Regions from separate parts of the Psychrobacillus mangrovi genome, predicted to be linked through region 1. Evidence: riboswitches for the same ligand, from Rfam matches in the RefSeq annotation. Region 1 holds a riboswitch; each other region holds the start of a gene.

Region 1 (7,845 bases):
TGAAATGGTTCAAGATGTTCTTTCATGTGGATGGAGATGAACGATTAGAAATAGGTCATTACGGTTCCGAAATTATATTGTATAAAGTGAACGAAGAAGTGGCAAATAACTTTGTATCCATCTTTTCTCCCTCCGTAATAACACATTATTATGACGACTATGCTGACTAAAAAAGAGGATGTCTCCAAATGAATGGGACATCCTCTTTACTTAATTAATTCAACAAGTATTAAGCTAAAGGTCCGCCTTTTAGCGTAATATCTTCTGATACTGTTCCGAACTTTTTAAAGTTTTCACAGAAAGCTTGAGCTAGCTCACTAGCTTTTTGATCATAAGCAGCTTTATCTTCCCAAGCATTACGTGGTACTAATACTTCAGAAGGGACACCTTCTACTTGTGTTGGAATTGCTAATCCAAATACCGCATCAGTTTCTGTTTCTACTTCATTTAGTTCACCTTCAATTGCAGCACGTACCATTGTACGAGTATATGAAAGCTTCATACGGCTTCCAACCCCGTATTCTCCACCAGTCCAACCGGTGTTAACTAAAAATACTTGTGCACCGTGCTCATCGATTTTCTTCCCTAGCATTTCTGCATAAACTGTTGCATGCAATGGAAGGAATGGAGAACCGAAGCAAGTAGAGAATGCTGGTTGTGGAGAAGTAATTCCACGCTCAGTTCCTGCAAGTTTAGAAGTGAATCCACTTAAGAAGTGGTACATTGCTTGTTCTTTCGTTAATTTACTGATTGGAGGCAATACGCCAAAAGCATCAGCAGTTAAGAAAATAATTGTATTTGGGTGACCCGCTACAGAAGGATCTACAATATTATCGATATATTGAATTGGGTATGCAGCACGTGTATTCTCAGTTAAAGAATTATCAGCATAATTAGCGATACGTGTTTCAGAATCTACTACAACGTTTTCTAAAACCGTTCCAAATGTAATCGCGTCAAAAATTTGAGGCTCATTTTCACGAGTTAGGTCGATACATTTAGCGTAGCATCCACCTTCAATGTTAAATACTCCATTGTCTGACCAACCGTGTTCATCATCACCAATCAACTTACGTCCAGCGTCAGCAGAAAGTGTTGTTTTTCCTGTTCCTGAAAGACCAAAGAATAATGCTACATCACCATCTTCACCAACGTTTGCAGAACAGTGCATAGGTAAAATATTTGCTTCTGGCAGTAAATAGTTCATAATAGAGAATATAGATTTTTTCATTTCACCAGCATATTCAGTACCGCCGATTAATACAATGCGTTTTTCCATTGAGACGATAATAAATGTTTCGGAATTTGTTCCGTCTATAGAAGGATCTGCCTTAAAGTTTGGCGCACTTACAATAGTAAAATCTGCTTTGTGGTTTACAAGTTCTTCTTCTGAAGGGCGAATGAATAATTGATGTGCAAAAAGGTTGTGCCATGCATACTCATTTACTACTTGAATACCTAAACGTGACTCTTTATCAGCACCAGCGAATCCTTTAAATACAAATAGTTCTTCTTGTTCTGCAAGGTATTTTGTTACTTTTTTATATAATGATTCGAAAATTTCAGAAGAAATTGGTTGGTTCACAGGACCCCAATCGATTTTGTCTCTTGAAATAGGTTCATCAACAATATACTTATCTTGTGGAGAACGACCTGTATATTTACCTGTTTCTGCTTTCACTGCTCCTGTAGATGTTAAAACAGCCTCGCCTCTTGATGTTGCTTTTTCCACAAGTTGCGGTACTGATAATTGAATGTTTACATTCTCTCCAGTTAACAATTCGTTCAGTTCACTCACAGTATCGATTGAATTCATATAGTATATACCATCCTTTTTATTGTTTTCCCTATAATAGTAAAGGGATATATCATTCATATGTGAAATAGTATAACACATTTGACTAAATAGTCTACACTAATCAACTGATTATTTTTTGTTTGTGAATAAATTGTCAACAAATAAATGTTGACATGAAGTGACAAAATACGTATGATGATAAATTGAACGGATACTCTTATCCCGAGCTGGTGGAGGGGTCAGGCCCTATGAAACCCGGCAACCTGTAATTTTTCTATTGCAAAGGTGCCCAACCTGAGACAAGGTGAGATTCCTTGATTGATAAGAGTGAAAGGTGCTTATGATATTAATAGCCTTTCCTCATGTAAACATACGTGAGTGAGAGGTTTTTTTTATAACATCGCCCTTTATCCTTGTGTGCCAAGTCCGAAACGGCTTCAAGTTTAATCTATTTGAAATGGCTTGACATGGGAATGAGTACCGTATCAATTCTTGAGAGAAATCTCGCAGGATATAGGAGGAATATTCTATGACACAACGCAGATTATTTACATCTGAATCAGTTACAGAAGGGCATCCAGATAAAATTTGTGATCAAATTTCAGATGCAATTCTAGATGCAATTCTTACAGAAGATCCAAACGCACGTGTTGCTTGTGAAACAACAGTGACTACTGGATTAGTATTAGTTGCAGGGGAAATTACAACATCTACTTATGTAGATATTCCAAAAGTAGTTCGTTCTACTATTAAAGAAATTGGTTATACTCGTGCAAAATACGGTTTTGACTCAGAAACATCTGCAGTTTTAACTGCTATAGATGAGCAATCGGCTGATATTGCACAAGGGGTGGATCAAGCTTTAGAAGCGCGCGAAGGATCTATGACAGATTCTGATATTGAAGCTATTGGAGCAGGAGACCAAGGTTTAATGTTTGGTTATGCATGTAATGAAACACCTGAACTTATGCCACTTCCAATTAGTTTAGCTCATCAGTTGGCTCGTCGTTTAGCAGACGTTCGTAAAGACGAAACATTAAACTATTTACGTCCAGACGGCAAAACACAAGTAACTGTGGAGTATGATGAAAATAACAATCCTGTTCATATTGATACAATTGTTATTTCAACTCAGCATCATCCGGAAGTAACGTTAGAACAAATTCAAAAAGATCTAAAAGAATTAGTAATCAATCCAATTGTTCCTGCTAATTTAATTGATGAAAATACAAAATATTTCATTAACCCTACTGGTCGATTCGTAATTGGTGGTCCACAAGGTGATGCAGGTTTAACAGGTCGTAAAATTATTGTAGATACTTACGGTGGATATGCTCGTCATGGTGGCGGTGCATTCTCTGGTAAGGATCCAACAAAAGTTGACCGTTCGGCTGCGTATGCTGCTCGTTATGTTGCAAAAAACATAGTTGCTGCAGGACTTGCTGATCGTTGTGAAGTACAGCTTGCTTATGCAATTGGTGTTGCACAGCCTGTATCAATCGCAATAGATACTTTTGGTACTGGAAAAATCGAAGAGGCAAAATTAGTTTCACATATTCGTGAATTGTTTGACCTTCGTCCAGCAGGTATTATTAAAATGCTAGATCTTCGTCGTCCAATTTACAAGCAAACTGCTGCTTATGGACATTTTGGTCGTACTGATATTGACGCACCATGGGAAAGAACAGATAAAGCAGACTTATTAAAACAAAAAGCTGGTTTATAAGAAATAAATGAAGAAGAGGCTTCCTTTTATATAGGAAAGCCTCTTCTTTGTGTTTGAATTTATAATAGTGAGTTTTTAATGAATTATTAGAAGGCGCACATCCTGGAAACATCCTTTTTTACAGTATTAATTTAATAAAGAAATTAACGCTAGATTCTCTATTCTAGACTTATGATTGTCAAAAAAATAAATAGAATCTACTTTACTTAATTTTAAGAGCGACACTTGCATTCGCGCCTTGCGAGCCGCATGACGTGCCGTATGAGACAGCGAAATGCGCTAGCGCATACAGCGGCTCATGCGGACGTGCGGCCAGCGCGAATGCAGATAGATGAGTGTCACCTTTCAAATCCTTGATTATCACCGTGAACTAAATAACAGCACGGATATAGATCAGTTACTCGGATGTGCGCTTGCCGCACGCTACGCATGAGCCTCCGCAGGATGAGTCGCTCCTACGTCGCTCCCACATCCTTTACGTGGTCTCATTCTTCGCGCTCTTGCGGCTTGTAAGGCGCACATCCTAGAAATTCCGATGTAGAACATTTTAAAAATAAAATGATACAGGATCCGCTATTCCAAACATTTAGATACGCATATAGTAGCTACTAACGGATGTGCGCTTGCCGCACGCTACGCATGAGCCTTCGCAGGATAAGTAGCTCCTACATCGCTCCTACGTCCTTTACGGGGTATCATTCTTCGCGCTCTTGTGACTATAAAGCGTACATCCTAAAACATCCAATGATACAGTACCAATAAAAAGAGTGAATACAGAATCTGCATTTCGATATTATTTATTGTCGAACATTTAATAGAACGTCATTTATAATTATCAAGAGAAGACACCTGCATTCGCCACTTGCGAGCAGCATGACGTGCCATATGAGACAGCGAAATGCGCTAGCTCATGCGAACGTGCGGCCAGCGCAAATGCAGATAATTGAGTGTCACCTTTCAAATCTTTGCTAATCACAAAGAAGTTAAAAAATTAAGCTTATTTTTGTAGGGATTTATAATATTGCCCTTTTTCAACGTATTCACGAATGATACGTTGGACGTCTTTTTTGTCTTCATCTGTTAGCTCGCGAACAACTCGTGCGGGACTGCCCATAGCAAGTGTGTTTGGTGGGATTTTCTTACCTTGGGTAACTAAACTTCCAGCACCAATAAATGCACCTTCACCAATTTCCGCTCCGTCTAGTATTATTGAGCCCATTCCAACCAATGCACCTTTTCGAATCGTACAGCTATGTAAAGTTACTTGGTGTCCAATAGTTACTTCATCTTCGATAACTAGAGGGGTATTGGGGCTTTGGTGTAAACAACATAAATCTTGGATACTCACTCTTCGTCCAATAATCGTAGGAGCAACGTCACCTCTGATTACCGTATTAAACCAAATTGTAGACTCTTGTCCGATTGTCACATCACCTGTAATTGTGACATAATCAGCGATGAATGCAGATTCATCAATTGATGGATTTTTGCCTTTAAATGGATAAATCAATATGCTCACGCTCCTTATATAAATAGAATATAATTAATGTTATCAAATGAAAAAAAATAATCAAACATATAGAAGTACACATTCTGTATAAATAAAAACAAGAGGTGATGTTCATGTGGAAATGGGAAGCAGAAGAAAAACCTAAAGCAGTAGTTGTCATTGTTCATAGTGCATATGAACATCATAGAAGATATGCTTGGTTAATAGAAAAATTTAGAAGTTCTAACTGTCATATTGTGATGGGGGACTTACCAGGACATGGTGAACAGACAAGAGGAAAACAAATACATAATGAATCATTTGATCATTATAAAGATTATATAACTTCTGCTTTACAAGTAGCAGTTTCTTATAACCTACCTATATTTATACTAGGGCATGGACTTGGAGCAACCCTACTTATTAAAGTGTTGCATAAATTACAAATAGAATATGCTGGTGTCATTTTAACCTCTCCTTGGATACATCTAAAAAAACAACCTTCTAAATGGACGAATGCACTAGCAAAGTTACCTTTACAACAAAAGATTAACCATGATATACAGCTAAAGGAATTAACGAGAAATTACGATATTTATCAACAATTTTTAAACGACCCGACATATCATACAATCGTTTCAAATGCTTGGTACATAGAACTACAATTACTTATGAAAAGTATCTTGCAATCAACCGAATCAATACCAAATGTTCCCGTATTATTAATGACAGCTGAACGCGATAAGATTGCTGATACCACATCCGCTGCAGCGTGGCTTAAAAAGCAAGACCTCACTGAGTATCAATATAAATCGTGGAAAAATTGTTTTCATGACTTATTTCAGGAGCCGGAAAGGGAAGAGATATTTGAGTATTCTCATGCCTTTATTAATAATGTTTTAAGGTCTATTGGTTATATTGTTTGATAATTTATATAAAGTCAGATTTTTATATAATTTTATTAGATTTTGACTTTGTTAAAGATCCTGGCGTTATCCTATGTTACGAATCTATTAGTAATAAGTACAAAGTTTCAAAAACATGATTATATACATCATACTGTGATGTAATGAATACGAAACTTTAACCGCAGGTGTTATCAGGATGTGCGCCTTACACGCCGCATGAGCGTGAAGAATGAGACTCCGCGTAAGGGTATGGGAGTGAGTGAAACGAACGACGCACCCTGCGTTGGCTCATTTCTAGGGTGCGGAAAGCGCTCGTCCGTATGGTTTGCATTATAGTGTCTATTAGAGTTGTTATGAAGAACATTAATAAATGAATCTACATTTATTAATCTTTTTTATGTTATAATTTATGATTGAAAGAGCTAAAGTTAGGAGAATATACATGCAAAACCAACATATTATTCGAAATTTTATAGTTGAGACACCTTCTAAACCCGGAAATTTTGCGAAAGTAGCAACAGCAATAGGAATGGCGGAAGGGGATATTGGTGATATTACGACGTTAAAAAGTGGTGCTTTAACAACAGTTCGCGATATTTCAATCACCTATAAATCTGAAGAGCAATTACAAGAAATTATTTCTAATATTGAAGCCATCGGGAATGGTGTTAAGATTCATGCAGTTACAGATGATGTACTGAAAGCTCATGAAGGTGGAAAAATCGCAATGAAGAGCCAACTTGATGTGCGCTCATTAGGAGATTTACAAAGAATTTATACACCAGGTGTTGCAAGTGTTTGTATGGAAATTGTACATAATCCGGAGAAAGCAAATTATTTTACATCCATCGGGAGTTCAGTAGCAATCGTAACTGATGGTACAGCTATTTTAGGTTTAGGTAATATTGGTTCAGTTGCCGGTATGCCTGTTATGGAAGGGAAAGCAGTTCTATTAGATCAATTTGTTGGTTTAAGCGGAATACCTATATTGTTAAATACAAGCGATCCCGATGAAATTGTCGAAACTGTAAAACATATTCATCAAGGTTTTGGTGCAATACTACTTGAGGACATTGGATCTCCTCATTGCTTTGAAATTGAAGAGCGTCTAAAAGCGGAACTTCCTATTCCAGTAATGCATGATGATCAGCATGGGACGGCTGTTGTTGCTCTTGCTGCGATATTATCTGCGTGTAAAGCAACTGGAGTTGATCCAAAGACTGCTGTAGTCGGTCAAATTGGACTTGGTGCAGCTGGACTAGCTATTTGCCGTATGTTGATGGCTTATGGAGTAGAAGAAGTGTATGGATTGGATCGTCAAGAAGAGGCTCAAAATCGATTGATTAAATATGGTGGCCAAACGATCGCTTCATTAGAAGAGCTTATGGAAACTTGTGATATTATAATTGCAACTACAGGAGTTTCAGGATTAATTAAACCTGAAATGGTAAGAAAAGATCAAATTATTTTAGCTCTATCTAATCCAAATCCAGAGATTCTACCATCTACTGCAATTGCGGCAGGAGCTGCCTTCGCAGCGGACGGTCGCTCTGTTAATAATGTTATTGGCTTCCCTGGGATATTTAAAGGAGCTTTAGATGCAGGTGCAAAGAAAATTACTTATACGATGTTAATTGCAGCAGCACAAGCTATAGTAGAACATACAAAACCGGGTGAGTTAATACCCAACCCTCTTGACCCTAGGGTACATCATTTAGTGGCAAGAGCAGTTGAAGAAGCAGCGAATAAAGAAATGAAAAGATAAATAAAAGAAGATTTCGGTTAGGAAGCCGAAATCTTCTTTTTAAATTCTTCATTATAATTAGTAGCTTCACTTAAAGCATTTTCTTCCAAAGGTATTCGAACTGAGAGCATAGCAAGATTCAAAAGAGTGAAACAAAGAGCTGTCAAATATGCTTGAAAC
Region 2 (7,845 bases), on a different contig from region 1:
ACATACCAGATGGTTTTAGAATGCCAGCTCCTAGAAACTCGGTTACTAGTTCATGTAATTCCACCGCACGTTCGTCGCCTTGTTCCAATAATTTATCACTATACCCTTTTAAGCCTAAATGATGGCCGATAAGTGTCCGCATATTAACGTATGGATATAAGTGAGATACAGAATAGTCTTTCAAAACGTGACGACGTAAGTCTTTTGGCTTGTATACTTGAACATCTTCACGTACTGTTTTAACTGGTTTCGTTAACACGGCTACAGCTTGTTTGGAAGCTCGAGCTGCTTCTGCTACTTTCCGCTTTTCTTGTTGAGTTATTAATTCTTCTAGCAAAACAGATTTATCTTCCTCACTTTGTAGACGGTTTGCGAGATCTAAACCTTGCATCGCGTCTTTTGCATAAAGGACTGGCCCATCGTACTCAGCGGAAATTTTTGTCTCTGTAAATCGTCGAGATAACGCTGCTCCACCTACAAGCATTGGAACTTCAATACCTGCTTCTTTAAAGTCTTGTGCGGTAATGACCATTTGTTGAGCTGACTTTACGAGAAGACCTGATAAACCTACGATATCTGGCTTTTCTTTTCGAATAACTTCTATTAAAGTGGCAGGTGTTACTTTTATTCCAACGTCAATTACTTTATAACCGTTATTACTTAAAATAATATCGACCAAGTTTTTCCCAATGTCATGTACGTCACCTTTTACAGTCGCAAGAACAATTTTCCCTTTACCAGAGTCATCTTCCTTCTTTTCCATGAACTGTTCCAGATAAGCAACAGACGCTTTCATTACACCAGCACTTTGGAGAACTTCCGCAACAATTAATTGATTGTCATTAAAAAGTCTCCCTACTTCGGACATACCTTCCATCAGTGGTCCGTTTATAACATCTAAGGGGTTGTCATACATTTTAAGTGCCTCTTCCAAATCTGGAATAAGCCCTTCTTTCGTACCTTCCACAATATAATAAGCAAGACGTTCGGGTACCGTTTTCGGGATATCCTCTTCGGTTTTTTCTTTCTTTTTGTCTCGATAAAAGTCAGTAAAATCAGCTAATGTTTTATCAGTTGTTGTAAATAAAAGCTCGTTGGCCATCGCAATTTCCTGTTCAGGAATAGATGCATATCGCTCTAGCTTTTCCGTGTTTACAATCGCATAATCAAGACCTGCTTGTGTGCAGTGATACAAATAAACAGCATTGAGAACTTCTCTCCCTACTGGTGGAAGACCAAACGACACGTTACTTACTCCTAAAATAGTTAAGGAACGAGGCATCTTTTCTTTAATTAATCGAATTCCTTCAATTGTTTCCACTGCTGAGCCAATATATTGCTGATCTCCTGTACCTACCGGGAAAACGAGCGGATCAAAAATAATATCTTCAGGCGCAAGTCCCCATTTATTTACGAGCAAATCATACGAACGTTCCGCAATTTCCAGCTTCCGTTCACGGGTAACCGCCATTCCCACTTCATCAATCGTTCCTACTACTACAGCTGCTCCATATTTTTTGACAAGCGGCATAACTGCGTCAAATCGTTCTTCGCCATCTTCTAAATTGATGGAGTTGATGATTGTTTTACCTTGCGAATATTTCAATGCCTCTTCAATGACATTTTCATCCGTCGAATCAATGACAAGCGGCACTTTCACTTTTTTCACAACTTCCTTCATGAAGTTGGTCATATCAGCTAATTCATCTCTGTCAGGGTTAGCAAGACAAATATCGATAACGTGAGCGCCACCTTTTACTTGTGCACGCGCAATTTCTGAAGCTTCTTCAAATTTTTCATCCACAATAAGTCTTTTAAATTTTCGTGACCCAATCACATTTGTTCTTTCACCTATTAGGAGTGGACGCATTGTTTCGTCATATAGTAACGGTTCAATCCCTGAAACCACATGACCATGGCCTGTTTCAGCTGGCTTCCGAGGTGCAATATCTTTTACCGCTTCGCGAACTGCTTGAATATGGGCAGGAGTAGTTCCACAACATCCACCTACTACATTTAGCCATCCTTTTTCTGCAAAACCCTTTAACTTTTTCGATAACGATTCAGGTGATTCATGGTAATGTCCTTCTTCATCCGGTAAGCCTGCATTTGGGTAACAGCTAACATAGCCAACTGATAACTCCGAAAGGGAGCGAATATGATCTGTCATAAATTCTGGCCCAGTTGCACAGTTAAGCCCCACAGAGAGTGGTTTAATATGTTCAATCGAAATATAAAACGCTTCAATACTTTGACCCGCAAGCGTCGTTCCCATAGGCTCGATTGTTCCAGAAATCATTATAGGAAGGTCCTTACCCGTTTCTGTAAATGCTTGCTTTATTCCAATGGTTGCAGCCTTTACGTTTAGCATATCCTGACTTGTTTCCAACAGGATAACATCGGAGCCACCTTCGACCAATGCCTTTGCTTGTATGTAAAAGTCATTTGTTAACTCATCGAAGGTTATTCCACCTGTAACAGACAATGTCTTTGTTGTCGGTCCAATTGCACCAGCCACAAATCTCGGCCAGTCGGGAGTAGATAATTCAATTGCAACCTTCTTCGCAAGCTGTACTGCACGTATATTAATTTCATGCGCTTGGTCACCAAGATCATATTCATTCAATACGACAGGTGTGCCACCAAATGTATTCGTGCAGATGATATCTGCTCCGGCTTCTAGATATTCCCGATGAATTTGTTCAATAACAGTTGGTTTGACAACGTTTAAATACTCGTTACACCCCTCGTATTCTTCCCCACCAAAATCTTCTGGAGTGAGATTCGCATTTTGGATCATCGTCCCCATTGCGCCATCAATAATAAGAATTCTTTTTTGAAGTTCCTGTTCAATTAGATGCTTTGACATAGCTGTTTTCTCTCGCTTTCTTTGCGTCAATCTCTTTAATATGGCGAATTAATTCTAGTGACATATCTACTCGGAAAAACGGGGTAATAATGTAAATACCATTAAATAATTCCGCAGCAGTGTCAATAAGCTCTTTAGCAATTTGTATACCTTCCGCAGTAGAGCGCTCTTTATCTTCTCCACAAGCACGCATACGTTCTAGTACTTCGTCTGATAATTTAATACCTGGCACTTCATTGTGCAGGAATTCGGAATTACGACTATTTGTCAGTGGCATAATCCCAAGGAAAATTGGGGTTGATAAATGTTTTGTCGCTTCATATATTTCTTCAATTTTTTCTTTCGAATAAACAGGTTGGGTAATGAAATAATCAGCTCCACACTCGATTTTCTTCTCTAATCGTTTTACTGCGCGATCGAGTACCCGAACATTTGGATTAAAGGCAGCTGCCACAGAGAAATTGGCTTTTTTTCGAAGCGATTTTCCTGAGAATGAAATACCTTCATTTAGCTGTTTAATTAATTGTAGTAACTCTAAGCTTGATACATCATAAACACTTGTTGCACCTGGAAAATCTCCAATTTTAGTTGGATCTCCGGTAACAGCCAATATATCATGAATTCCAAGTGCATCGAGACCCATTAAATGTGATTGCAAGCCAATTAAATTCCGGTCACGACAAGTAATATGAGCCAGTGGACGAATATTGTTTTGTAATTTTAACATCGAGCCCATCGCCATATTGCTAATACGAGGAGAAGCAAGTGAGTTATCTGCCATCGTCACTGCATCAATTCCAGCTGCATTGAGCTGTTCTGCGCCTTCCATAAAAGTGGTTGTATCTAAATGGCGTGGCGTATCCAGTTCCACGATGATTGTTCTTTCGGTTTTTGCTTTTTCATGAAGCGGCTGATTAATAGTTGGTTCTGCTTCTTGAATGATTATCGGCTTTCTAGGTGTTACGATTTTATCTGTAATTGGAGGTAGGGTTCCAATTCTTTTTTTCACGGCTTCAATATGTTTTGGTGTTGTACCACAGCAACCGCCTATTAATCGAACTCCTGCTTCACGGAGGTATAGAGCAGCTTTTCCAAAATAATCTGCCTCAGATTCGTAAACTATACGACCATCCTCCACATCGAGTAAACTCGCATTAGGATAAGCCGAAAGAAATGCTTTTTCAGGTAAAGTAACACCTTCGAACGCTTGAATCGTATGATGAGGACCAAGTCGGCAATTGACACCTACAATATTTGCCCCTAATGCTTCAAGATGATGTAATGCGTCATTTAGCGATATACCGTTTTGCAAGATGCCTGGATCATGCATCGATACTTGCGCAATAATCGGTGTATCCGTCAACTTTCGTAGATGCGTAATCGTTGCTGAAAGCTCCTCAAAATCATAGTAAGTTTCTAATAATAATCCATCCGGATTTCCTGATAGTAGTTGGGTGGCTTGTTGATTGACCGTCGCAATAATTTCATCAATGGTCGCATCACTCTTTCGAATACCGCGAATTCCACCAATCGTACCAAGTACGAATTGTCCAGCTGGCGCAGCTACTCTTTTTGCGATTTGAATCGCCGCTTCATTGATTTCTTTCATTTGATTCTCTAGTCCGTATCGTGCCAATTTGATCGCGTTCGCACCATACGTATTCGTCTGAATAATATCCGCACCTGCAACTATATAGTCCTGGTGAATCTTCTCAATGATCTCTGGCTTCTGGATATTTAGTTCCTCATTACAATAATCGATTCCATATGAATAAAGCAGTGTCCCCATCGCTCCATCAGCAGTCAACACATTCGTTTGAAGCTTCTCTAATAAACCCATTCGCAATCATCCTCTCTCAAATAAAAAAAGCCTTCCATGAAAAGAAGGCTTTACGAGTATGTAAAATTCGTCCCTTCTCATCTATCAGACACTTAAGCATCTGCTGGAATTAGCACCTGACCAAACGGCTGGTTGCTGAAGCTTCAAAGGGCCAGTCCCTCAGCTTCTCTTGATAAGAATTCAGTATTCAATTTTTAAGTTAGACTTATCGTACCTTTATTCAACTAAAGCGTCAAGACGTAGATTGAATTTTCTACATATTTAGAGTGTTTTTATTATCCGATTTTTGGTGATTATTATCCGATTTTCTTGAGTTATTATCCGATAATCCCGACTTATTATCCGATTATCACACTTTATCATCCGATTCATCAATTTATGACCAATTCCACTTATAAATTGTGTTGCGTTTAGATGAGCCCTCTCTCGTTAGCCCCATAGAATTTAATATGCGGGATGCGGCCTGAAAAGAATCCAATCTGAGAAAATATCTACATTGCCGATTATTAATACTATCCCCAATTAGCATAAACCACTCACGAATCGCCTTCTCATGCGCCAAGCGATCTACGTGGCCACACCGAAAACAGTTCCAACCGTTTTTCTTTTTAACCATCCCATGCGTCTCACACTTTTCACAAAAGACCCCTGTCAGCAATTCATGTGGATTAATGCCCCAGCGACCGCACATTGGAAATGGCAAGTATGTTTGATGACTGGCAATTATTTTCTCAGCCACCTCGCGTATTTCATCTACTGTTAAATACACATTTTCCCGAACCATATTCCGCAAAAATACTGGAATCGTCGAATGAAGAACCGCGGGATATTTTACCGAAGGCTCTACAACCTTCACCCTTGAATTCGTCAACACGATTACACCATACACAGGAATTTTCACTCCTTGCAATCTCAGCCAATCTTCGAGCAAATATATATTTCGTTCAATCTGAACCTCTGGACTCTCAAACACATCCACTTTTCCCTCTTCATTCTCTCGCATAAGCTGAGAAGGATTCTGCTTAAAACGTAAACTACCACCAATATTTTTACTCTCCAAAACCACAGCAAAGTACTGAGTTAGAAATACTGTATCTATTTGAAATTTCCCGTACGATTCTAAACTCACATCATGTAGCACCACATACTCAAATGGAAATGAATACTTCTGAAACACCCAATCCATTCGTACCTCTCCATATACGCCTGCCTTTGCCATTTGCATTTTCGAATGAATCAACTCCTTCATCTCGTGTGTATCTGGCAACCTTCTATTCAATATCTGTAGACCAATAATGCTATGTTCATGCGAACGCGTTTTGACTATCATTTTAACACCCCCAATCGCATCGTATCACATATACAAAACATGTAAATTTCACTAAAACAGCAACAATTTCATTCCTACAATTAAAAGAGGACCAAAATCGAATTTTGGTCCAAAAGTTACTTCTTAAATTAAATTCTAGCTGCAATCATTTCCGCCGTTTCCTTACCATTTTTAATACATGCACCAATTCCAACTCCATAATAGGAGCATCCAGCAAGCAATACATTCGGAAGCATAGATTCTAATTTCTGATTCAATGACTTTATCGCTTCGCCATGCTCTAAATGATAATTTGGCATTTGTTCATTCCATTTAGTTACCTCTACTACTTTAGGTTTGCCGTTAAGCTTCAGGCTCTTATCAATATCTTGTAAAGCTACTTCCACCAACTCTTCCTCACTCATATGCTTCATACTCTCGAACGCTTGATTGGTGCTTTTGTAAAACATTCGAACGAGCAAGTTTCCACTCGAAGATGTATGCTTCCATTTCCGGCTCGTCCATGTGCATGCATTACATTTCACGTCACTATTTTCCGAAACAATAAAACCAGTACCATCAGCAGGTAACTGCTCATCGAGAATATCAAAACCAAGATAAATACTAATTAATGATGAATTCTTCAATTTATTAAAATCCACATCTAAGTCTTTATCTTGCAGTATGTTCTGCGTCACATTATGCGGAGTCGTTAGTACTACAAAATCAGCTTCAATAGTTTCTCCATTTGCCAATAAAACATCATAACCCGCTTCTGTTTTCATAACTTTCTCTGTATGTACTCCCTTTATAATAGTACATTCGCTCAATTCTTCCTCCAAGCGATTGATTAATGCAGAAAGACCCCCTTTAAAGGAGATGAATTTTTTATTTGCCGCTGCTTCGAACTTTTCTTTATGAGCTCCTAACCCTTTAATGATGCTGCCGTACTCGTTTTTATAGTCAATCAAATAAGGTAGTGTGGAAGCTATAGTGAGATCCTCTAGTTTCCCCGAATAAACTCCAGACAACACGGGTGCTATTTGTTTCTCCACTAACTCTTTCCCTAAAAAATGCTCAAGAAATGTACCAACCGAACTCTCTTTCGTAAAGCTTTCATTAGGAAAATCAAAATCTTTCAATGCCTCTTCTTTACCCTCATCCGACACTAACGTACTACTCTCCAAAGACTCCTCACTTGTTGGAATTCCGAATACCGTATCAGCTGGAATTGCATGAAGCTCATTATTCGTGTAAATATACGAAATACCAGTTTCATTATAAACAAGCTTGTCTTGTAATTTTAACTCCTCAACAAAAGGCATTACCCCTTCATTTCGGGCAACGATTGAATCAGCGCCTGTTTCCATGATAAAGCTATCATTTTTTACAGAATGAATTTTACCGCCTAAATATTCATTCGCTTCCACAAGAATCAAATCCACATTTAATGCTTTTTCTATTTTAAGTCTTTGTAAATAATGCAACGTAGAAAGTCCTGTAATTCCTCCACCAACCACAACTACTCTTTTCAAAATATTCACTCCTAGTTCGAAATTACTCGTACTCCTAGTATAATCTCTTTTCAAAACAACTGGTATGACTAACCTCACTATTCTTCCACTATTCCATTAAAAGTTTACCTTTTCGTCAAAATTAATATAAATAGTACTAACTACTAATATCAGGTGATAAAATAGTTTTGAATGGAGGTTTTATTATGTTAGAAACAGCAAAAGTAATGAATATTATTAGACATCGCTATCCTTTTCTTTTAGTTGATACAATATTGGAGGTGGAAGAAGGAAGAAAAGCAATAGGTATTAA
Region 3 (7,845 bases), on a different contig from region 1:
ATAGGGAAAAAGTTCTTAAATATCTCGATATTCGGATATTGTATTGGTCTATTCTTAGTTCTTCGTTTGACAAGGAAAAAATATACTTACTTTTCAGCGTTTCTTACAAATGTGGGAAGCTGAAAAGTCAGAACACTTTCATACCGTGCTACAGAAGGTATTTAAATGTACTTTAACAAGGTGGATTACTTGTTATAAAAAATAAAGCTCCTAAATTGCTTTTAACAGGCAATTTAGGAGTTTATTTAATAGATAGACGTTTTTTTGTTTAAAAAATATAAAGATTACTATTCATCCGATATAAGAAGTGAGCATTACACTTAGCGGGAGCGACTCATCCATTTTTATTAACCTTGTGCAACTTCTTCGTCTTGGTAGACCGGTACCCATCCTTCAGTCGTTACAAAGATTCGTGCAGCTACTACTTTACGGTCCTCTGCAAGTGTGAAGTAATGTGTGATATTCTCTGGAACGGAGATTAGATCACCTGGTGATAAATGGACTTCAAAGAAATTTTCATCTTTTCCTTGAATAATAAATACTCCGTGACCACTCACAATGTATCTAACTTCATCATCAGTATGAAGATGTTTACGTTCAAAGTTTTTCAATAGTTCATCTAAATTGGGATTAGAATCAGATAAAGAAATGATATCAGCTGTTTTGTATCCGCGACGTTCTGAAATATCATCAATTTCTGCTTTAAATGCATTTAAAATTTCATCTTTTTCTGCATCGCTAAGATCATACTTTTCACGAAGCTGCGCTGGTAACTTTTCAATATCCCAATGCTCGTATATTACTTCTTGTTGCTCTAAAAATGCAGCAACCTCGTTTTGTGCTTCAATTGTTTCGTTTGTTCCTTGAATTTTAATGATAGCCATCTAAATCTTCCTCTCTTATTTTTATTTAATTTGACGTAATGTCAATTGATACTGAAATAAGAATTCACAAGCTTCAAGTAACTTCTTTGCTTCGAAACCATCCCTACCCCAAACTGTAATACCATGATTTCGGATAAGAACAGCTCCTTTATCACCATCTAAATATGTCTGAAACTCTTCAGCGAGGCGTGGAATATGAGCGTGATTTGGAATGATTGGAATAGAAAGAATCGCATCTTCCTCCCACAAATCAAAAGCTTTAATAAGTTCTAGCCCTTGAAAATTGATTTTTCCCTGATTTCCGTATAATTCGGAGATTACGTTATTTGCAACAGTATGAACATGGAGACTACAGCCGGCAGAAGTTTTAGAATAAATAGCACAGTGCAATAATGTTTCTGCTGATGGCTTTAAAATGGTTTCTTCTATCGGCTCTCCATTTATATTTACGTGTAAAAAGTCTTCTTTTGTTCGTTTATTCTTATCTTTTCCGCTTGCTGTTACTAAAAACTCTGTTGGATTGTCATTCACCTTAATTGCTAAATTTCCGCTAGTGCCCATAAACCAATCTCTTCTAGCAAGTTCGTCTTTTATATCTGCTAACTCTTCCCATCTACCACGGAGTGTTATCATGTTTGAACACCTAACCTTGTTTCAATAATATTCATTACATCTCGAAAATTTTCAAAAGGTTCATATGGAATACTCAATTCCTTGCACTTTTCAATAAGAAAATCCCGTGCTATTACAATGTCTGCTAATTTTGCCGCTTCTAAGTCTGTAATGGAATCACCAATCACAACACTTAACGAATCTTTTTCTTGAAGTTTTCGAATAATGGATGGTTTACAGCATCCGCATCCTTCGTTAGTACAGAATTCATCGCAGACATGTGGAAAATTGATTTGTATTCTTTCTCCTGAGAAGTCTGCTTCATTACAATAAACGCCGGAAAAAGGACCAAACTTTTCTAACATTGGATGAACAAAAAAATCAATTCCACCACTAACAATATAAAGAGGGATATCATGCTTTCTCGTATAAGAAACAAAATCGGCGAATCCTTCCCTAATTTCAGCCTGATCAAGCAAGTAGCTTACAATTTGATCTTTTAAAGATACAGGTAATAAAGCAAACATTTGAGCAACACCTTCTCGGATAGATTGCTTTTGCTCTAAAATATTCTCTTTGATCGGCAAGTATTCTGGTGGAGCAAATTTTTTCATAATAGAGATAATGTTGTCTTGGTTAGTAATTGTACCATCAAAATCGCAATAGATTACTAGCTTACTCATAATGCTTACCCCCATAATTCCAATGCAGCATTTAGTTCTGGATATTGTTTTGCTGCTTCAGCTAACGGAATTCCATCCAGAACTGCTGATACGGCCTGCCTAAAGGCAAGACCACCTCCCGTTGCGCCAGCAGGATGACCATGCACTCCACCACCTGCATTTATAATACTGTCTATGCCATAATCCTCGATTAACAAAGGGACTAATCCAGGATGAATTCCAGCTGAAGGAACTGGAAAAGTTCGCTTAACAGCGCTATCTTTAGTCAATTCTTCCCCAAGTGATAGTGCAGCTGTTTTCTCAAGTGCAACACTTCCGTAAGGGGAAGGGAATAATGAAAAATCGGCTCCTGCATAACGAGTTAATTTACCAAGTAGGAGGGGTGTTGAAACTCCATAAAATGAGGAAGAAGTAAATGCTCCGCTATAGGCTGGATGGGCCATGAACGGCAACTGAATATCTTGATCTTCCACAAGTTCTTGAAGTACATCTAGACCATATGCATGAACATTAAATAATAGAGCATCTGCCCCAAGATCTTTTGCTTTTTTGGCTTTTGATTTTAAATCGGATGTCCGCCCAGATAAGTTGACCGCATAAAGTGTTCGGTGTCCCGTTTCTTCATACACTTGACGTAATACCTCTTTAGCTGTGATTATCCTTTTCTCGAAAGGAGTAAGTGGGTTTTCAAAAAGAATTTCATCGTCCTTTACAAGATCTACTCCACCTAGAGCTTGGTGACGTAGCTGTTCAGATAGGTAATCTATATCTCTTCCAATTACTCCTTTAAAAATACTCATGACAAGTGGACGATTATACACACCTAGCAGATTACGGATACTTTCAATTCCAAATCGTGGTCCAGGAAAATTACTTAAAAGGTCTGATGAGAATTCTAAGTCGAGTAATTTCACTTCACCATCTAATGACAATTTACCAAAAACTGTTGTTAAAATGGCAGGTAAATCTGCGGAGAAATTAGCACTAGGATAATCTATTTTAATTTCAGCCTTAATTTCATCATGTTTTAGCGGATGGTGAACACTTTCAAATTCAGTTATCGAAACAACATTTCCTTTATGCTTTTTTAATTGCTCTTGCTCGAGTAATGGTAAATCCGTCCAGGATCCAATAGTTAAACCTAGCGCAATTCCTTCTGCTTTTTTTTCAAAAGTTCCAGGTTTACCGTACACCTGATAGAGAGTAGTAACTCCACTCATTCATTATCACTATCCTTTATATTTCAAAATAAAAAATCTAAAATTCTACGTAGTTATTATCCATAGTGGATAATCTTTCCTCAAAATAATAAAACCTCTTCCGCATAAGAAGAGGTTAATAGTTTAACGACTTCTTATTTCTCAGTCTGTTGACTGCAAGAATTAGCACCGTGCCCATTAATGGATCGGTTGCCGGGTATCATAGGGCTCGTCCCTCCACCTGCTCTAAATAAGAAAAAGTTATTCAATTGAGTTAGTCAAATTAATAACGATTATTTCATGAGACTGAAAGATTGTCAATATAGTTATGAGAATTTTTATTGTATTAAAAAAATTATTGACAGATGTTTTTTGAATATGCTAGGATATTTTTCAAACAGTATAAAGTTTTAAGTAATAGCACTCTTATCAAGAGCAGGCAGAGGGTAATGGCCCGATGAAGCCCAGCAACCGACCGTAATACCGTTGTGAAACGGGGCGCAATTTGCGCCGAGATGAAAATCTCATAAGGCACGGTGCTAATTCCATCAGAAAGGTAACTTTCTGAAAGATAAGAGGCGAGAGATCTCTTATTCTACGCCTCTTTCTTATGAAAGAGGCTTTTTATTTTGAAACGGAAAGGTAGAGAATAATGACGATAGCTATAGAGAAACAATATGAATCATTAACAGAAGAAGGGGCAGTTTTATATGCAAAAGAACTTAACTTCTTCCCACCAGATGCAGAGTTGGAGTGTCGGGAAATAGGTGACGGTAATCTGAATTATGTATTTTATATTAAGGAATTGAGTGGTGATAAAAGTCTTATTATTAAGCAGGCATTACCATATGCAAAAGTTGTTGGAGAAAGCTGGCCACTTACGTTAAAACGTGCAGCAATTGAAGCAAATGCCTTAAAAAAACATGCGGAGTTTGCTGCGGGTCTTGTTCCAACTGTTTATGCAATTGATGAAGTTCTAGCCATTACGGTAATGGAGGATTTATCCCATTTAAAAATTGCCCGTGAAGGGTTAATTGAACTTGAATCTTATCCAAACCTTTCAAAACACATTGGTAAATATCTTGCTCAAACGCTATTTCATACATCTGACTTTGGATTACATCCATTCGAAAAAAAGAAACTAGTTTCAGAGTTTTCGAATCCAGAGTTGTGTAAAATTACAGAAGATCTAATTTTCACGGATCCGTTTTTTGACAAAGAGACAAATGATTTTGAACCATTGTTGAGAGAAGCCGTAAAAGCTATTTGGAATAATGGCACATTAAAGCTTGAGGTTGCAAAATTAAAGAATAGCTTCATGACGGAAGCAGAGGCATTGCTTCACGGAGATTTGCATACAGGTAGTATCTTCGCTAGTGAAACAGAAACTAAAGTAATAGACCCAGAGTTTGCGTTCTATGGACCTATTGGCTTTGATGTCGGTTTGTTTTTAGCAAACTTAATCGTTCAAACTGTCACAAGAGAAAATGATAAGCGGGTTGTAATTCTCAACCATATCCAACAAACATGGGAAATTTTTTCTTCAGAGTTTTCGGAATTATGGAAAACTAGTAGTCACCCCTTTAAAGATACAGAAGGATATAAAGAATATATCTTAGATAAAATTTTCAGTGATACATTAGGCTTTGCTGGTTGTGAATTAATTAGACGCACAATTGGGTTAGCTCACGTAAAAGATTTGGACAGTATTGAAGATGATAACCAACGAATTAATTTCAAAAAGCAAACTTTACAAATAGGGGAAGCACTTATACTAAAACGCTATGAAATTTGTTCGATTGATGAAGTATTTGGATTATTAGAGAGGTTTCGCAAATGAGTATTCCATTATCAATAGAGTTGAACGATAAAGAATTTCGTATATTGGATCAGCAAAAATTACCTCACGTAGTTGAGTATTTAACACTAGAAACTTTGGAAGACGTATACGATGCCATAGTCACTCTCAAGGTAAGAGGGGCTCCGGCAATTGGTATTACCGCAGCATATGGATTAGCTAAAGCAGCTGAGAGGTATGAAACAAATATCTTAGAGGAATTTCATCTCCAGCTGAACAAGGATTTCTTGTATTTAGCTAATTCTAGACCAACAGCAGTCAATTTAGTTTGGGCTTTAGAACGTTTAAGAAGTTCTGTTGAAAATGCTGTAACAGTACAAGAGGCAAAGGTACTTTTGCTTGAGGAAGCTGTAAACATTCATCAAGAAGACGAAGCATCCTGTAGAAATATTGGCGAATATGCTTTGTCCTTGCTTGAAGATCAAACAAAAGTGATGACTATTTGTAATGCAGGTTCTATTGCAACCGCAAAATATGGTACCGCATTAGCCCCATTCCATCTTGGCAGTGAGAGAGGAAAAAAGTTTGAAGTATTCGCTTGTGAAACTAGACCTGTATTTCAAGGTTCACGCCTAACAGTATGGGAGCTTCAACAATCTGGAGTGGATGTCACACTTATAACAGACGGCATGGCTGCACATACAATCGGAGCAAAAGGTATAGAAGCAATTATCGTAGGAGCAGACCGCATAGCAGAAAACGGAGATACGGCCAATAAAATCGGAACACTTAACTTGGCTTTATTAGCAAAAGCTTTTAATATCCCATTTTATGTGGCAGCTCCTTCTTCCACTTTTGATTTGACCATCAAGAGCGGAAAAGAGATTCCTATTGAAGAACGTCCAGCGGAGGAAATTACGCACATTGCAGGAAAGCAGGTAGCACCACTCGATACAAAAGTATTTAATCCTGCATTCGATGTAACACCTGGCGAATACATTACAGCGATTATTACAGAAAAAGGAATTATTTATCCGGAATACACTAAAAATATTCCTAGTTTAATAAATTAAAGAAAAGGGAGAACAAACATGAAATCAAAAACAGCATGGCTATTATCCGTATTATTAGTAATTGGAATTATATTAACGGGGTGTCAACCAAAAGGGGATGCAAAGGAAGCAACAACTACACCTGCTAATTCAGAAGCATCCGATAATCCGCTATCAGGTAAGAAAATCGCATTGGTTATGCAACAAAACCTTGGTACTTTTTCTGCACAATACATTGAAGGTGTAAAGGAGCAAGTAGAGAAATTTGGTGGTACTGTAACAGTGTTTACTTCGGAAGGTGATTTAGCAAAAATGGCTTCCAATCTAGATGCAGCAGTAAACCAAGGTGTAGATGGGATTTTAATTGATCACGGTACAAAAGAAGCGTTAAATCAAGGAGTTCAAAATGCTGTTGATAAAGGAATACCAGTCGTAGCTTTTGATGCAGGTGTGGAAGTAGAAGGCATTACAGTGTTAGAGCAAGGCGATCAAAAGATGGCTGAAATGACATTAGAAAAATTAAAAAATGATGCTAATGGTGAAGCAAATATTGTGAAAATCTGGGTTGCAGGTTTTGCACCTATGGAAAGAAGACAAGTTGCTTATGAGCAATTCTTAAATGAAAATCCAGGAATTAAAGAAATCTCTACGTTTGGTGCGGCGACACAAAATACAGCCCTAGACACACAATCGCAAATGGAAGCAGTTTTAAAGCAATATCCAAATGAAGGAGAAATCACGGCAGTATGGGCAGCTTGGGACGAATTTGCAAAAGGTGCGGTACGTGCTATTGAGCAAGCAGGTAGAACAGATATTAAAGTTTACAGCATCGATATGAGCGACGAAGATTTACAAATGATCCAAAAAGACAATAGCCCATGGGTTGCATCAGCGGCCGTGGATCCAATGGACATAGGGCGTATTCAAGTGCGTTATTTATATCAAAAAATAAATGGTGAAACTCCAGAAGAAAAAGTTGTTTTAGAATCAGTATTCGTGGATGCTGAAAAGCTTCCAAAAGAAACAGTTACGACAAATGACTTACATGAATATATCGAAGGCTGGGGAGCAAGCGAACAAGGATACACAGAAGCTTTGAAAGAGTTAGAAAACCAATAACAACTATACAAAATGTAGCTGTCCTAAAAAAGTGGGCAGCTTCTTTTTAAGAAGGCTTAACTCAACCTGCGGAGGCTCATGCGAAACGTGCGGCATTCGCACATCCGATAAAATGCTTAAAAATAATTTTTAGGAATAACAAGGCGGCAGGTTACAGAGCCTTCAGAAAGGAGATTGTCATGGCTAATCCTTTTCTTTCTATGACTTCCATACGTAAATCATTTGGAAATGTGAGGGCGCTAGAAGAGGCCGAATTTCATCTTGCAAAAGGGGAAGTACATGCTTTACTTGGTGTTAATGGAGCAGGTAAAAGCACGCTCATTAAAATATTATCCGGCGTATATGAGCAGGATGAAGGTGAAATAATTCTAGAAGGTAAGAGTGTACGGCTTCGTTCACCGAAAGCAGCAAAGGAACATGGAATCTATTGTGTTTATCAAGAGGTAGATACAGCAATCGTTTCGGAATTATCGGTCGCTGAAAATATTATGCTGGATA
Region 4 (7,845 bases), on a different contig from region 1:
CTGGCAAATGGACGATTATCTTTTGTAGTACTGGCTCACTTGTAATCCGAGATTGACCAAAATCCCCTTGAAGTAAGTTCTTAAAATAATCTGCAAACTGAACATAAAATGGCTGATCCAGTCCTAATTCCTTGCGAAGATTTTCTATCGCCTCAGGTGTTGCTGTATTAGGATCCAGCATAGATAGAACCGGATCCCCTGGCAGCATATAAATTATGCAGAAAACAAGGACTAAGGAGCCGAAAATGGATAGTAATGCATTTATAAGTTTTTGTAATGTCTTGCTGACTAAAACCATAAACAAGCTCCTTTCTACTTTTTACTGTTTGATAAATGCATCATTAAATAATGGATAACCTAAAGCATCAAACTTAATTCCATCCACTTTTTTAGATGCTGCTACTGTATAAGGAAAAACATATATTGGAATAACATACGCTTGATCAATAATAATTTTCTGTACCTCTTTATATATTTCTTCCCGCTTCGCAGGATCAGATTCTACCGTTCCCTTTTCTAACAACTCATCCAGTTCTAAATTAGATGTTCCACCCAAGCCTTTACGAGTAATATTTTCAGGAGGTGTATGATATAAGCTACGTAGGGCATTTGGATCTGAATTCACTTGACTATTGCCGTACAAATCATAATCGGCGTTTTGATAGATTACCGTTAAATAATCTTGAGTTATATTAACCTCTACATCTACTCCTATTTTTTTCAATTGTTGTTGTATTATAGCGGCAATATCATTTCGTTTTTCGCGATTCGGAGAGACATCTACATAATTGAGCGTCAACTTTTTCCCTTCTTTTTCTCGGACACCATCTGCTCCGATTGTATATCCTGCTCCATCTAGTAATTTATTTGCTGCATCGACATCATATTTCCAACTATTTTCAAGCTTTTCATCATACCCTAAAATCCCTGGTGTTATAGGTGACCAAGCTCTTTCATACGTATCAAAGTACAAGGTTTTCAGAATTGCGTCGACATCAACCGCTTGTAAAACAGCTCTGCGGACATCTACATTATTCCAAGGTTCTTCCCTTTGGTTAAAAAAGAGTGTATACGGTAAACCAAGTGTATTAACCTTTAGTATTTGAGTATTTGGATCATTTTCTAGCGATACAATATTTTGTGGTGGAATGGTTTCTGCCGCAAGCACCTGCCCGCTTTGTACACTACCTACACGAGTCGCTTCCTCTGGAATAATTTTAAATGTAACTTTATCCAGATAGGCTTGCTCTTTGTTCTCTACACTTGTAGGTCCCCAATTATATTCACTGTTTTTTTCCACCTGGATATCTGCATTTTCTGTCCAACTGACAAATTTAAATGGTCCTGTTCCAATCGGATTTTTCCCAAACTGATCTCCGTATTTTTCAGCTGCTGTAGGTGATACAATTCCTAACATCGCTTGACTTAGATTTCCTAAGAAAGAGGAAGAAGGGGTAGATAGATTAAGTTTTACTGTAAATTCATCAACAACCTCTGAAGATTCGTATGGATCAAGTAATGCTGTTGAATTCCCTGCTTTCGTTTCTGGATTAAGTATTCGGTCAAAATTGTATTTAACCGCTTCTGCATTAAAAGGGGTTCCATCATGGAACTTCACATCATCACGCAACTTAAACGTATAACTTTTACCATCCTCCGATACGGCCCATTCTTTTGCCAGCCATGGTTGGATATTGTTATCCGCATCTTGGACAACAAGACTATCAAAAATTGTTCTAAATACACGAACGGACACAGCTAACCCACTTCGATGTGGATCTAGCGTATCTGGGGACGTTGCAAGTGCATAAGACAGCTCGCCACCTGAAACAGGATTAGATGAAGTATTATCCGTCGCCGAAGTTTGTGCACCTTGATTGGTCCCTGATGATTGACTGCAACCAGATACTACTAGTATTAATGCTGTAAATAATGTAAAAAAGATTGATTTTGACCTTTTAAAACCCATCATTATTATTACCTCCACACTTTTAAAATTAATGATTTTTAATCATATATGTTTAGTAAGTTTAAATTTATAAAAAAATAGAATCTCTATGAAATCCTTATATCTCTGGTTGACCTGCAGAGTTTAGAAAAAATCCCTCTAATTCTTTTGTTAATCCTCCAGGACCAAACTTAACCATGTTATGTTGATTTTGATTTAGCTTACTTTCATTGATAAAGCTTAAAAAAGACAATAAAAACGTTCTACGTTTATAGATATTTACTAACCCACGTTCATAAAACCATTGATCAATTGTGTTGTATATGCCGCGGTTTATACTGTAAGTTTCATTGCAAAAAGTATAAAAGAGCAAATCCGGTAGATTTAAAATTTTGTTTATATCATGAGATTGAAGACTTGGTAGGGTATTCGAATTATATGTGCTGTTATATTCTTTTACCTTCACTTGGAGTCCCCCTTTACGCATTTAAAATATTAGGATTATAAATATGGAAACTTCTATTTATTAACTACTTCCTTCGCATAACGGTTTATCGGATAAGGGATACCTAAGTTTCCTCGCAATGTATCAGACTCGTATTCTTTACGGAAAATTCCTCGCTCTTGAAGAATTGGCACAACTAGGTCAACAAAATCATCAAAACTACTTGGTAAATCATATCCAACAATAAAACCATCTGCACCTTGACCTTCAAACCATTCTTGTACACGATTTGCAACTTGTTCCGGTGTCCCAATGAACGGCGTACGTGGAGTAGCAGAACTTAGTGCCACTTGACGAAGTGTTAGATTTTGCTCTTTTGCCGTTTGTTTAATACGATCCGTTTCACTTTTAAAACTGTTTGAACCTAAATCTCCAACGTCCGGGAATGCTTCATCCAATGGATATTGAGAGAAATCATGATGCTCGAAAAATCTTCCTAAAAAGGCAAGTGCCTGTTCTATAGAAACTAAATTTGCAATTTCCAAGTATTTTTGTTCCGCTTCCTCTACCGTTTTTCCTATGATTGGACTTATTCCCGGCATAATTACAACTTCATCTGGATTGCGTCCGAATGCTATTGCTCGATTTTTTACGTCTTTATAAAACTTCTGTGCATCTTGCAAATTACCATGACCAGTAAAAATCGCATCCGCTTCCTTTGCTGCAAAGTTCTTACCATCTTCGGAGGAACCTGCTTGGAAAATGATTGGACGCCCTTGTTTTGAGCGACCGATATTAAGTGGACCAGCAACAGAGAAATATTCTCCTTTATAATTCAACTCATGTAACTTTTCTGAGTCAAAGAACACACCTGATTCTTTATCTCGAATGAACGCATCATCTTCCCATGAATCCCAAAGACCTTTTGCAACTTCCAAATATTCAGCAGCAATTTTGTAACGCGTTGGATGATTCGGATGCTCTTCTACCGTTTTACTATAATTTAGTGCCGTTTTTTCTAAAGGGGAAGTGACAATGTTCCACCCAGCCCGACCTCCACTAATATGGTCTAGTGATCCAAGCTGACGAGACACATTAAACGGCTCGCTATACGATGTGGATACAGTTCCGACAAGTCCGATATTCGAAGTCACGGAAGCAAGCGCAGATAGAATGGTCAAAGGTTCAAAACGATTTAAGAAGTGGGGAATTGATTTTTCATTGATATATAACCCATCCGCTACGAAAGCAAGATCAAACTTGCCTTCTTCTGCTTTTTGAGCACGATTTTTATAAAAATCTAGACTTACACTTGCATCCGTTTGTATTTCAGGATGTCTCCAACCAGAAATATTTCCACCAACTCCATGAATGATTACTCCTAGCTTCAACTTCTTTTGCTCTGTCATTATTTTTCCTCCTTTTATTGTTAGAGATAATTTGAACAAACAAAATGGTCCTTCAAATAAGAAGGACCATGCATAAAAAAGTCTCCTTCTTATCTACCAAGTTTTATACTTGCTGGAATTAGCACCGTGTTATTAACTATGTAATAACTGGTTGCTGAGGCTTCATAGGACCAGTTCCTCGACCTCTCTTGATAAGAATTTAAAATATGAAATTGTCTTTTTAATAAATACCTTTTCTACTCTATTACTCTAAATAAATTATTCGCATCGTTATAGTAGGGATTAGGTAAAAAAATAAAATACTTTCGTATTATATTTTCTTTCCAACTCTTCAAATTAGCCTAACTTTTAACAATAATTATTAATATGTATCCTATCACTTTTCATGACAAATTTGCAATACTTTGAATGATAGAATATTTTTTTCAATTGATAGTAAAATACTATGAATCATTAACTCATTTTTACCTTATCCTCTTCAACAAAAGAAAAAGGAAGAGCTATTTTGGCTCTTCCTTTTGATTATTATTGATTGCTTGCTTCAGCAAATGCAGCAGAAACCTTTTCGAATTCCTCGTCAACCTCTATAAAAGACAATTCTCCTTCGTCTTCTAATCGGAAAAAGAAAACATCTATGTCATCTTCCGTTTCTGCTTGAATATCTTCTACAAAACCGACTGCAGCATATTCAACTTCATCCACCGTCAACAGACCAAGCACTTCCATATCTTGCTCTTGATCGTTTTCATCTAGCACCGTAAAGATATTACCAATTTCAATTTTCCCCTGATTTTCTTCCATTCTAAAAAACCTCCTCAAACTATTTTTGCAAAATTACTCTTTCTGCTTTCAATTAATTATCCGTTAAAAACGAATTATTAGCAAAAAAGAAAATCTCTCTAGTTTTTGTCTTTGGATTAAGTTCTTTTTATCCATTCATTCCTCTAAAAAAATAAAAAGGGCATTATAATATGTAGGCGGAACAATTGCACAGTTGAACTATCCAATATCTCTGTCTTCAAACAAGGATGATTGGTTCATCATTATTCCTCCCACATAGAATTACTTATACATAGTATTTCAACCGCTCTTGTTTTCATCCTTTCTACTTATTACTTTTTATGCAAAACAAATTTAATAGATTCAAGACAGGCCTAAAAATTCTTTTTTTTATTGCATAGGTTGTAATTGAGCCGATGAATTTGCCTAATCACTTTAAATTTGGCTATACGATGAGGGGAAGTGTACCAATATTGAAATCAAGGGGAATATGTAAGCCTTTTGCTTTGTTTACTAGTCTACTACTGATTGTTGCAATGTTCCTATCAGCCTGTTCTAGCAATAACGAGGCTGAGTCAAAAACAACTACCAAACAATCAGTTAGAATAGGATATCAGAAAAATGGTCCATTAATTATTTTAAAAAATTTAGGGACATTGGAAGAACGATTAAAGTCTCTCGATTACTCGGTCGAATGGTTTGAATTTCAAGCTGGGCCGGCTTTACTCGAAGCTTTAAACGCTGGGAGCATTGATTTTGGTAGAACAGGTGATTCACCTCCTATATTTGCACAGTCCTCAGGGGCTACTCTGAAATATATCGCAGTAGGAAACCCAAAATTTAAGGGCTCAGGAATTCTAGTTAAGAACGATTCCCCAATTAAGACACTTGTGGATCTTAAAGGAAAAACTATTGGCTTCGCTAAAGGCTCAAGCTCTCACTATTTACTTGTGAAAGCATTGGAAAAAGCTGATCTTCTCTATGAAGATATAACACCAGCGTACTTATCACCTGGAGATGCACGAGTTGCATTCGAACAAGGAAATATTGACGCTTGGGTAGTATGGGATCCGTTTACAGCAGATACAGAAATGGCAACCGATGCCCGTCTTTTAGTGAACGGAGAAGGACTAACATCTGATCGAGATTACTTTCTTGCTTCTTCTGATTTCGCGAAACACAGTGACATCTCAAAAATCATCATAGAGGAAATCCAACATTCAAGTGAATGGGCAAATGAACATCCAGAGGAATTAACCACTATGCTTTCTAGTATTCTCGGTATCGATGAGTCCTCGATGAGGTTGGCTGTTGAAAGACGAGTATACGGTGTACAAGAAATTACGGCAGAAATCATAAAAGAACAGCAAGAAATTGCAGATACGTTCTATGAATTAAAAATTATCCCAAATAAAATAAATGTTGAGGATAGTGTTTATTCATTTGAAAAGGATGAAGGAAATTGAAGCATTCTTTTTCTTCTATCCTTTCTAAAACACTCCCTTGGATTGTACCTTTCTCACTACTTCTTCTATGGCAAATTTCTATAAAAACAGGCATACTCTCAACTAAAATTCTGCCAGCCCCTACTGATGTTTATTTTGCAGCTATAGAGCTAATGAAAACTGGTGAGTTGTTTCATCACGTTTGGGTAAGCCTTTGGCGAGCATTAATCGGTTTCTTTATTGGTGGTAGCATTGGTTTTATACTTGGTCTACTAAATGGATTGTTTCGTACAACTGAAATGCTTACGGATACATCTGTTCAGATGTTAAGGAACATTCCACACCTAGCTTTGATACCCCTCGTTATATTGTGGTTCGGCATCGGAGAGGAGGCAAAAATATTCCTTGTCTCTTTAGGTGTTCTCTTTCCTATCTACCTGAATACGTATCATGGAATTAAATCGGTTGACCAAGGTCTGATTGAGATGGGAAGAATCTACGGATTAAACAAATTTTCCTTATTTTTAAATATAATTTTTCCAGGTGCTCTCTCTTCCATCTTAGTTGGTATCCGTTTTTCATTGGGCATGATGTGGATTACTTTAATAGTTGCGGAAACTATATCCTCTACTTCCGGCATTGGTTATATGGCAATGAATGCAAGGGAATTTATGCAAATGGATGTCATTATCTTAAGTATTTTAATGTACGCTTTTCTTGGTAAGCTTTCAGACATTATCGCCAGGTTCCTTGAAAGAAGATGGTTGAAGTGGCATCCAGGTTATGCAAAGCATTCTTAGAATTGAAGGGGAAAGAGAATGAAAGAAGAAAAAGAAAACACTAGCCACTCTCATATACACCTGAAAAATTTATACAAGTCTTATAATGGTACCCAAATATTAAAAGATTTGAATCTCGCTATTCGCAAAGGAGAATTTGTTGCAATCGTAGGAAAGAGTGGCTGTGGAAAGAGCACCTTGCTTCGATTACTTTCCGGACTTGAAAAACCAACAGACGGGAAAATTCTTGTGGACGAGAAAGAATTGATGTCCATCAACAGGCAGTCATGTATGATGTTTCAAGACGGACGGCTTCTTCCGTGGAAACGTGTACTAGAGAATGTAGAATTGGGATTAAAGGGAATTCATCGAGAAGAAGCGATGGTGGTTTTAAGAAATGTCGGATTAGAAAATCGGATTCATGAATGGCCCTCCAAACTCTCAGGTGGCCAAAAGCAAAGAGTAGCCTTAGCCAGAGCCCTAATTCACAATCCAAGCCTCCTTTTGCTTGATGAACCACTTGGAGCTTTGGACGCATTCACTCGGCTAGAAATGCAGAGTTTAATAGAAGATATATGGATTAATCAACGTTTTACAACTTTGCTTGTGACTCATGATGTGGAGGAAGCTGTTGCACTTGCAGACCGCGTCATTTTATTAAAAGAAGGTAGAATTGCTCATAATGTACCAATTCCATTACCAAGACCTAGACAAAGAGATCATTCAGTTTTTACTACCACAGTTAAACAAATTTTAATGCAAATCATTGATCATCCGGATCATAAAGGACGTAATGTAGCGGAAGATCTGAACTATCCTATTCATCCTATTCCGAAAGTAGTTTTATAAATATGTAAAATGGCTGGTAATTCTGCTTAACTCATTAAAAGAAGAGTTATCAGCCTTAATAATGTCATTCCTAATAAAAGATAAGCATACACTTTTAGAACACGCAGTTTCATGTCTAATTTAGGATGATGTCATGTGAAAAGAAAAGATGATAGACAAGCTTCAGGGATCTTTCGACGCTTACGCAGAA

What was found. A riboswitch is a leader RNA that binds a small molecule or an ion and turns the genes downstream of it on or off. The one in region 1 is predicted to bind S-adenosylmethionine.
Region 2: linked by a shared signal. The riboswitch ahead of WAX74_RS17800 (bifunctional homocysteine S-methyltransferase/methylenetetrahydrofolate reductase) and the one ahead of metK (methionine adenosyltransferase) in region 1 are both predicted to bind S-adenosylmethionine.
Region 3: linked by a shared signal. The riboswitch ahead of mtnK (S-methyl-5-thioribose kinase) and the one ahead of metK (methionine adenosyltransferase) in region 1 are both predicted to bind S-adenosylmethionine.
Region 4: linked by a shared signal. The riboswitch ahead of WAX74_RS09980 (LLM class flavin-dependent oxidoreductase) and the one ahead of metK (methionine adenosyltransferase) in region 1 are both predicted to bind S-adenosylmethionine.

Annotation. Positions count from the first base shown of each region.
Region 1 is NZ_JBAWSY010000003.1:15,697-23,541, forward strand. Features, by position in the region: gene WAX74_RS06055 (hypothetical protein) at 1-170, shown strand, start outside; gene pckA (phosphoenolpyruvate carboxykinase (ATP)) at 230-1,816, opposite strand; SAM riboswitch class I at 2,013-2,126, shown strand; gene metK (methionine adenosyltransferase) at 2,328-3,524, shown strand; gene WAX74_RS06070 (gamma carbonic anhydrase) at 4,522-5,034, opposite strand; gene WAX74_RS06075 (alpha/beta hydrolase) at 5,148-5,939, shown strand; gene WAX74_RS06080 (NAD-dependent malic enzyme) at 6,364-7,686, shown strand; gene WAX74_RS06085 (isoprenylcysteine carboxyl methyltransferase family protein) at 7,704-7,845, opposite strand, start outside.
Region 2 is NZ_JBAWSY010000020.1:36,901-44,745, forward strand. Features, by position in the region: gene metH (methionine synthase) at 1-2,869, opposite strand, end outside; gene WAX74_RS17800 (bifunctional homocysteine S-methyltransferase/methylenetetrahydrofolate reductase) at 2,850-4,709, opposite strand; SAM riboswitch class I at 4,784-4,888, opposite strand; gene WAX74_RS17805 (nuclease-related domain-containing protein) at 5,086-6,039, opposite strand; gene WAX74_RS17810 (protoporphyrinogen oxidase) at 6,168-7,553, opposite strand; gene fabZ (3-hydroxyacyl-ACP dehydratase FabZ) at 7,739-7,845, shown strand, end outside.
Region 3 is NZ_JBAWSY010000017.1:21,839-29,683, forward strand. Features, by position in the region: gene WAX74_RS16635 (1,2-dihydroxy-3-keto-5-methylthiopentene dioxygenase) at 348-884, opposite strand; gene WAX74_RS16640 (methylthioribulose 1-phosphate dehydratase) at 906-1,517, opposite strand; gene WAX74_RS16645 (2-hydroxy-3-keto-5-methylthiopentenyl-1-phosphate phosphatase) at 1,514-2,179, opposite strand; gene mtnW (2,3-diketo-5-methylthiopentyl-1-phosphate enolase) at 2,185-3,399, opposite strand; SAM riboswitch class I at 3,531-3,635, opposite strand; SAM riboswitch class I at 3,802-3,956, shown strand; gene mtnK (S-methyl-5-thioribose kinase) at 4,031-5,218, shown strand; gene mtnA (S-methyl-5-thioribose-1-phosphate isomerase) at 5,215-6,249, shown strand; gene WAX74_RS16665 (sugar ABC transporter substrate-binding protein) at 6,268-7,347, shown strand; gene WAX74_RS16670 (sugar ABC transporter ATP-binding protein) at 7,527-7,845, shown strand, end outside.
Region 4 is NZ_JBAWSY010000006.1:3,785-11,629, forward strand. Features, by position in the region: gene WAX74_RS09965 (ABC transporter permease) at 1-298, opposite strand, end outside; gene WAX74_RS09970 (ABC transporter substrate-binding protein) at 320-1,972, opposite strand; gene WAX74_RS09975 (hypothetical protein) at 2,067-2,414, opposite strand; gene WAX74_RS09980 (LLM class flavin-dependent oxidoreductase) at 2,468-3,802, opposite strand; SAM riboswitch class I at 3,889-4,000, opposite strand; gene WAX74_RS09985 (DUF1292 domain-containing protein) at 4,328-4,603, opposite strand; gene WAX74_RS09990 (sulfonate ABC transporter substrate-binding protein) at 4,999-6,048, shown strand; gene ssuC (aliphatic sulfonate ABC transporter permease SsuC) at 6,066-6,827, shown strand; gene WAX74_RS10000 (ABC transporter ATP-binding protein) at 6,846-7,655, shown strand; gene WAX74_RS10005 (YitT family protein) at 7,791-7,845, shown strand, end outside.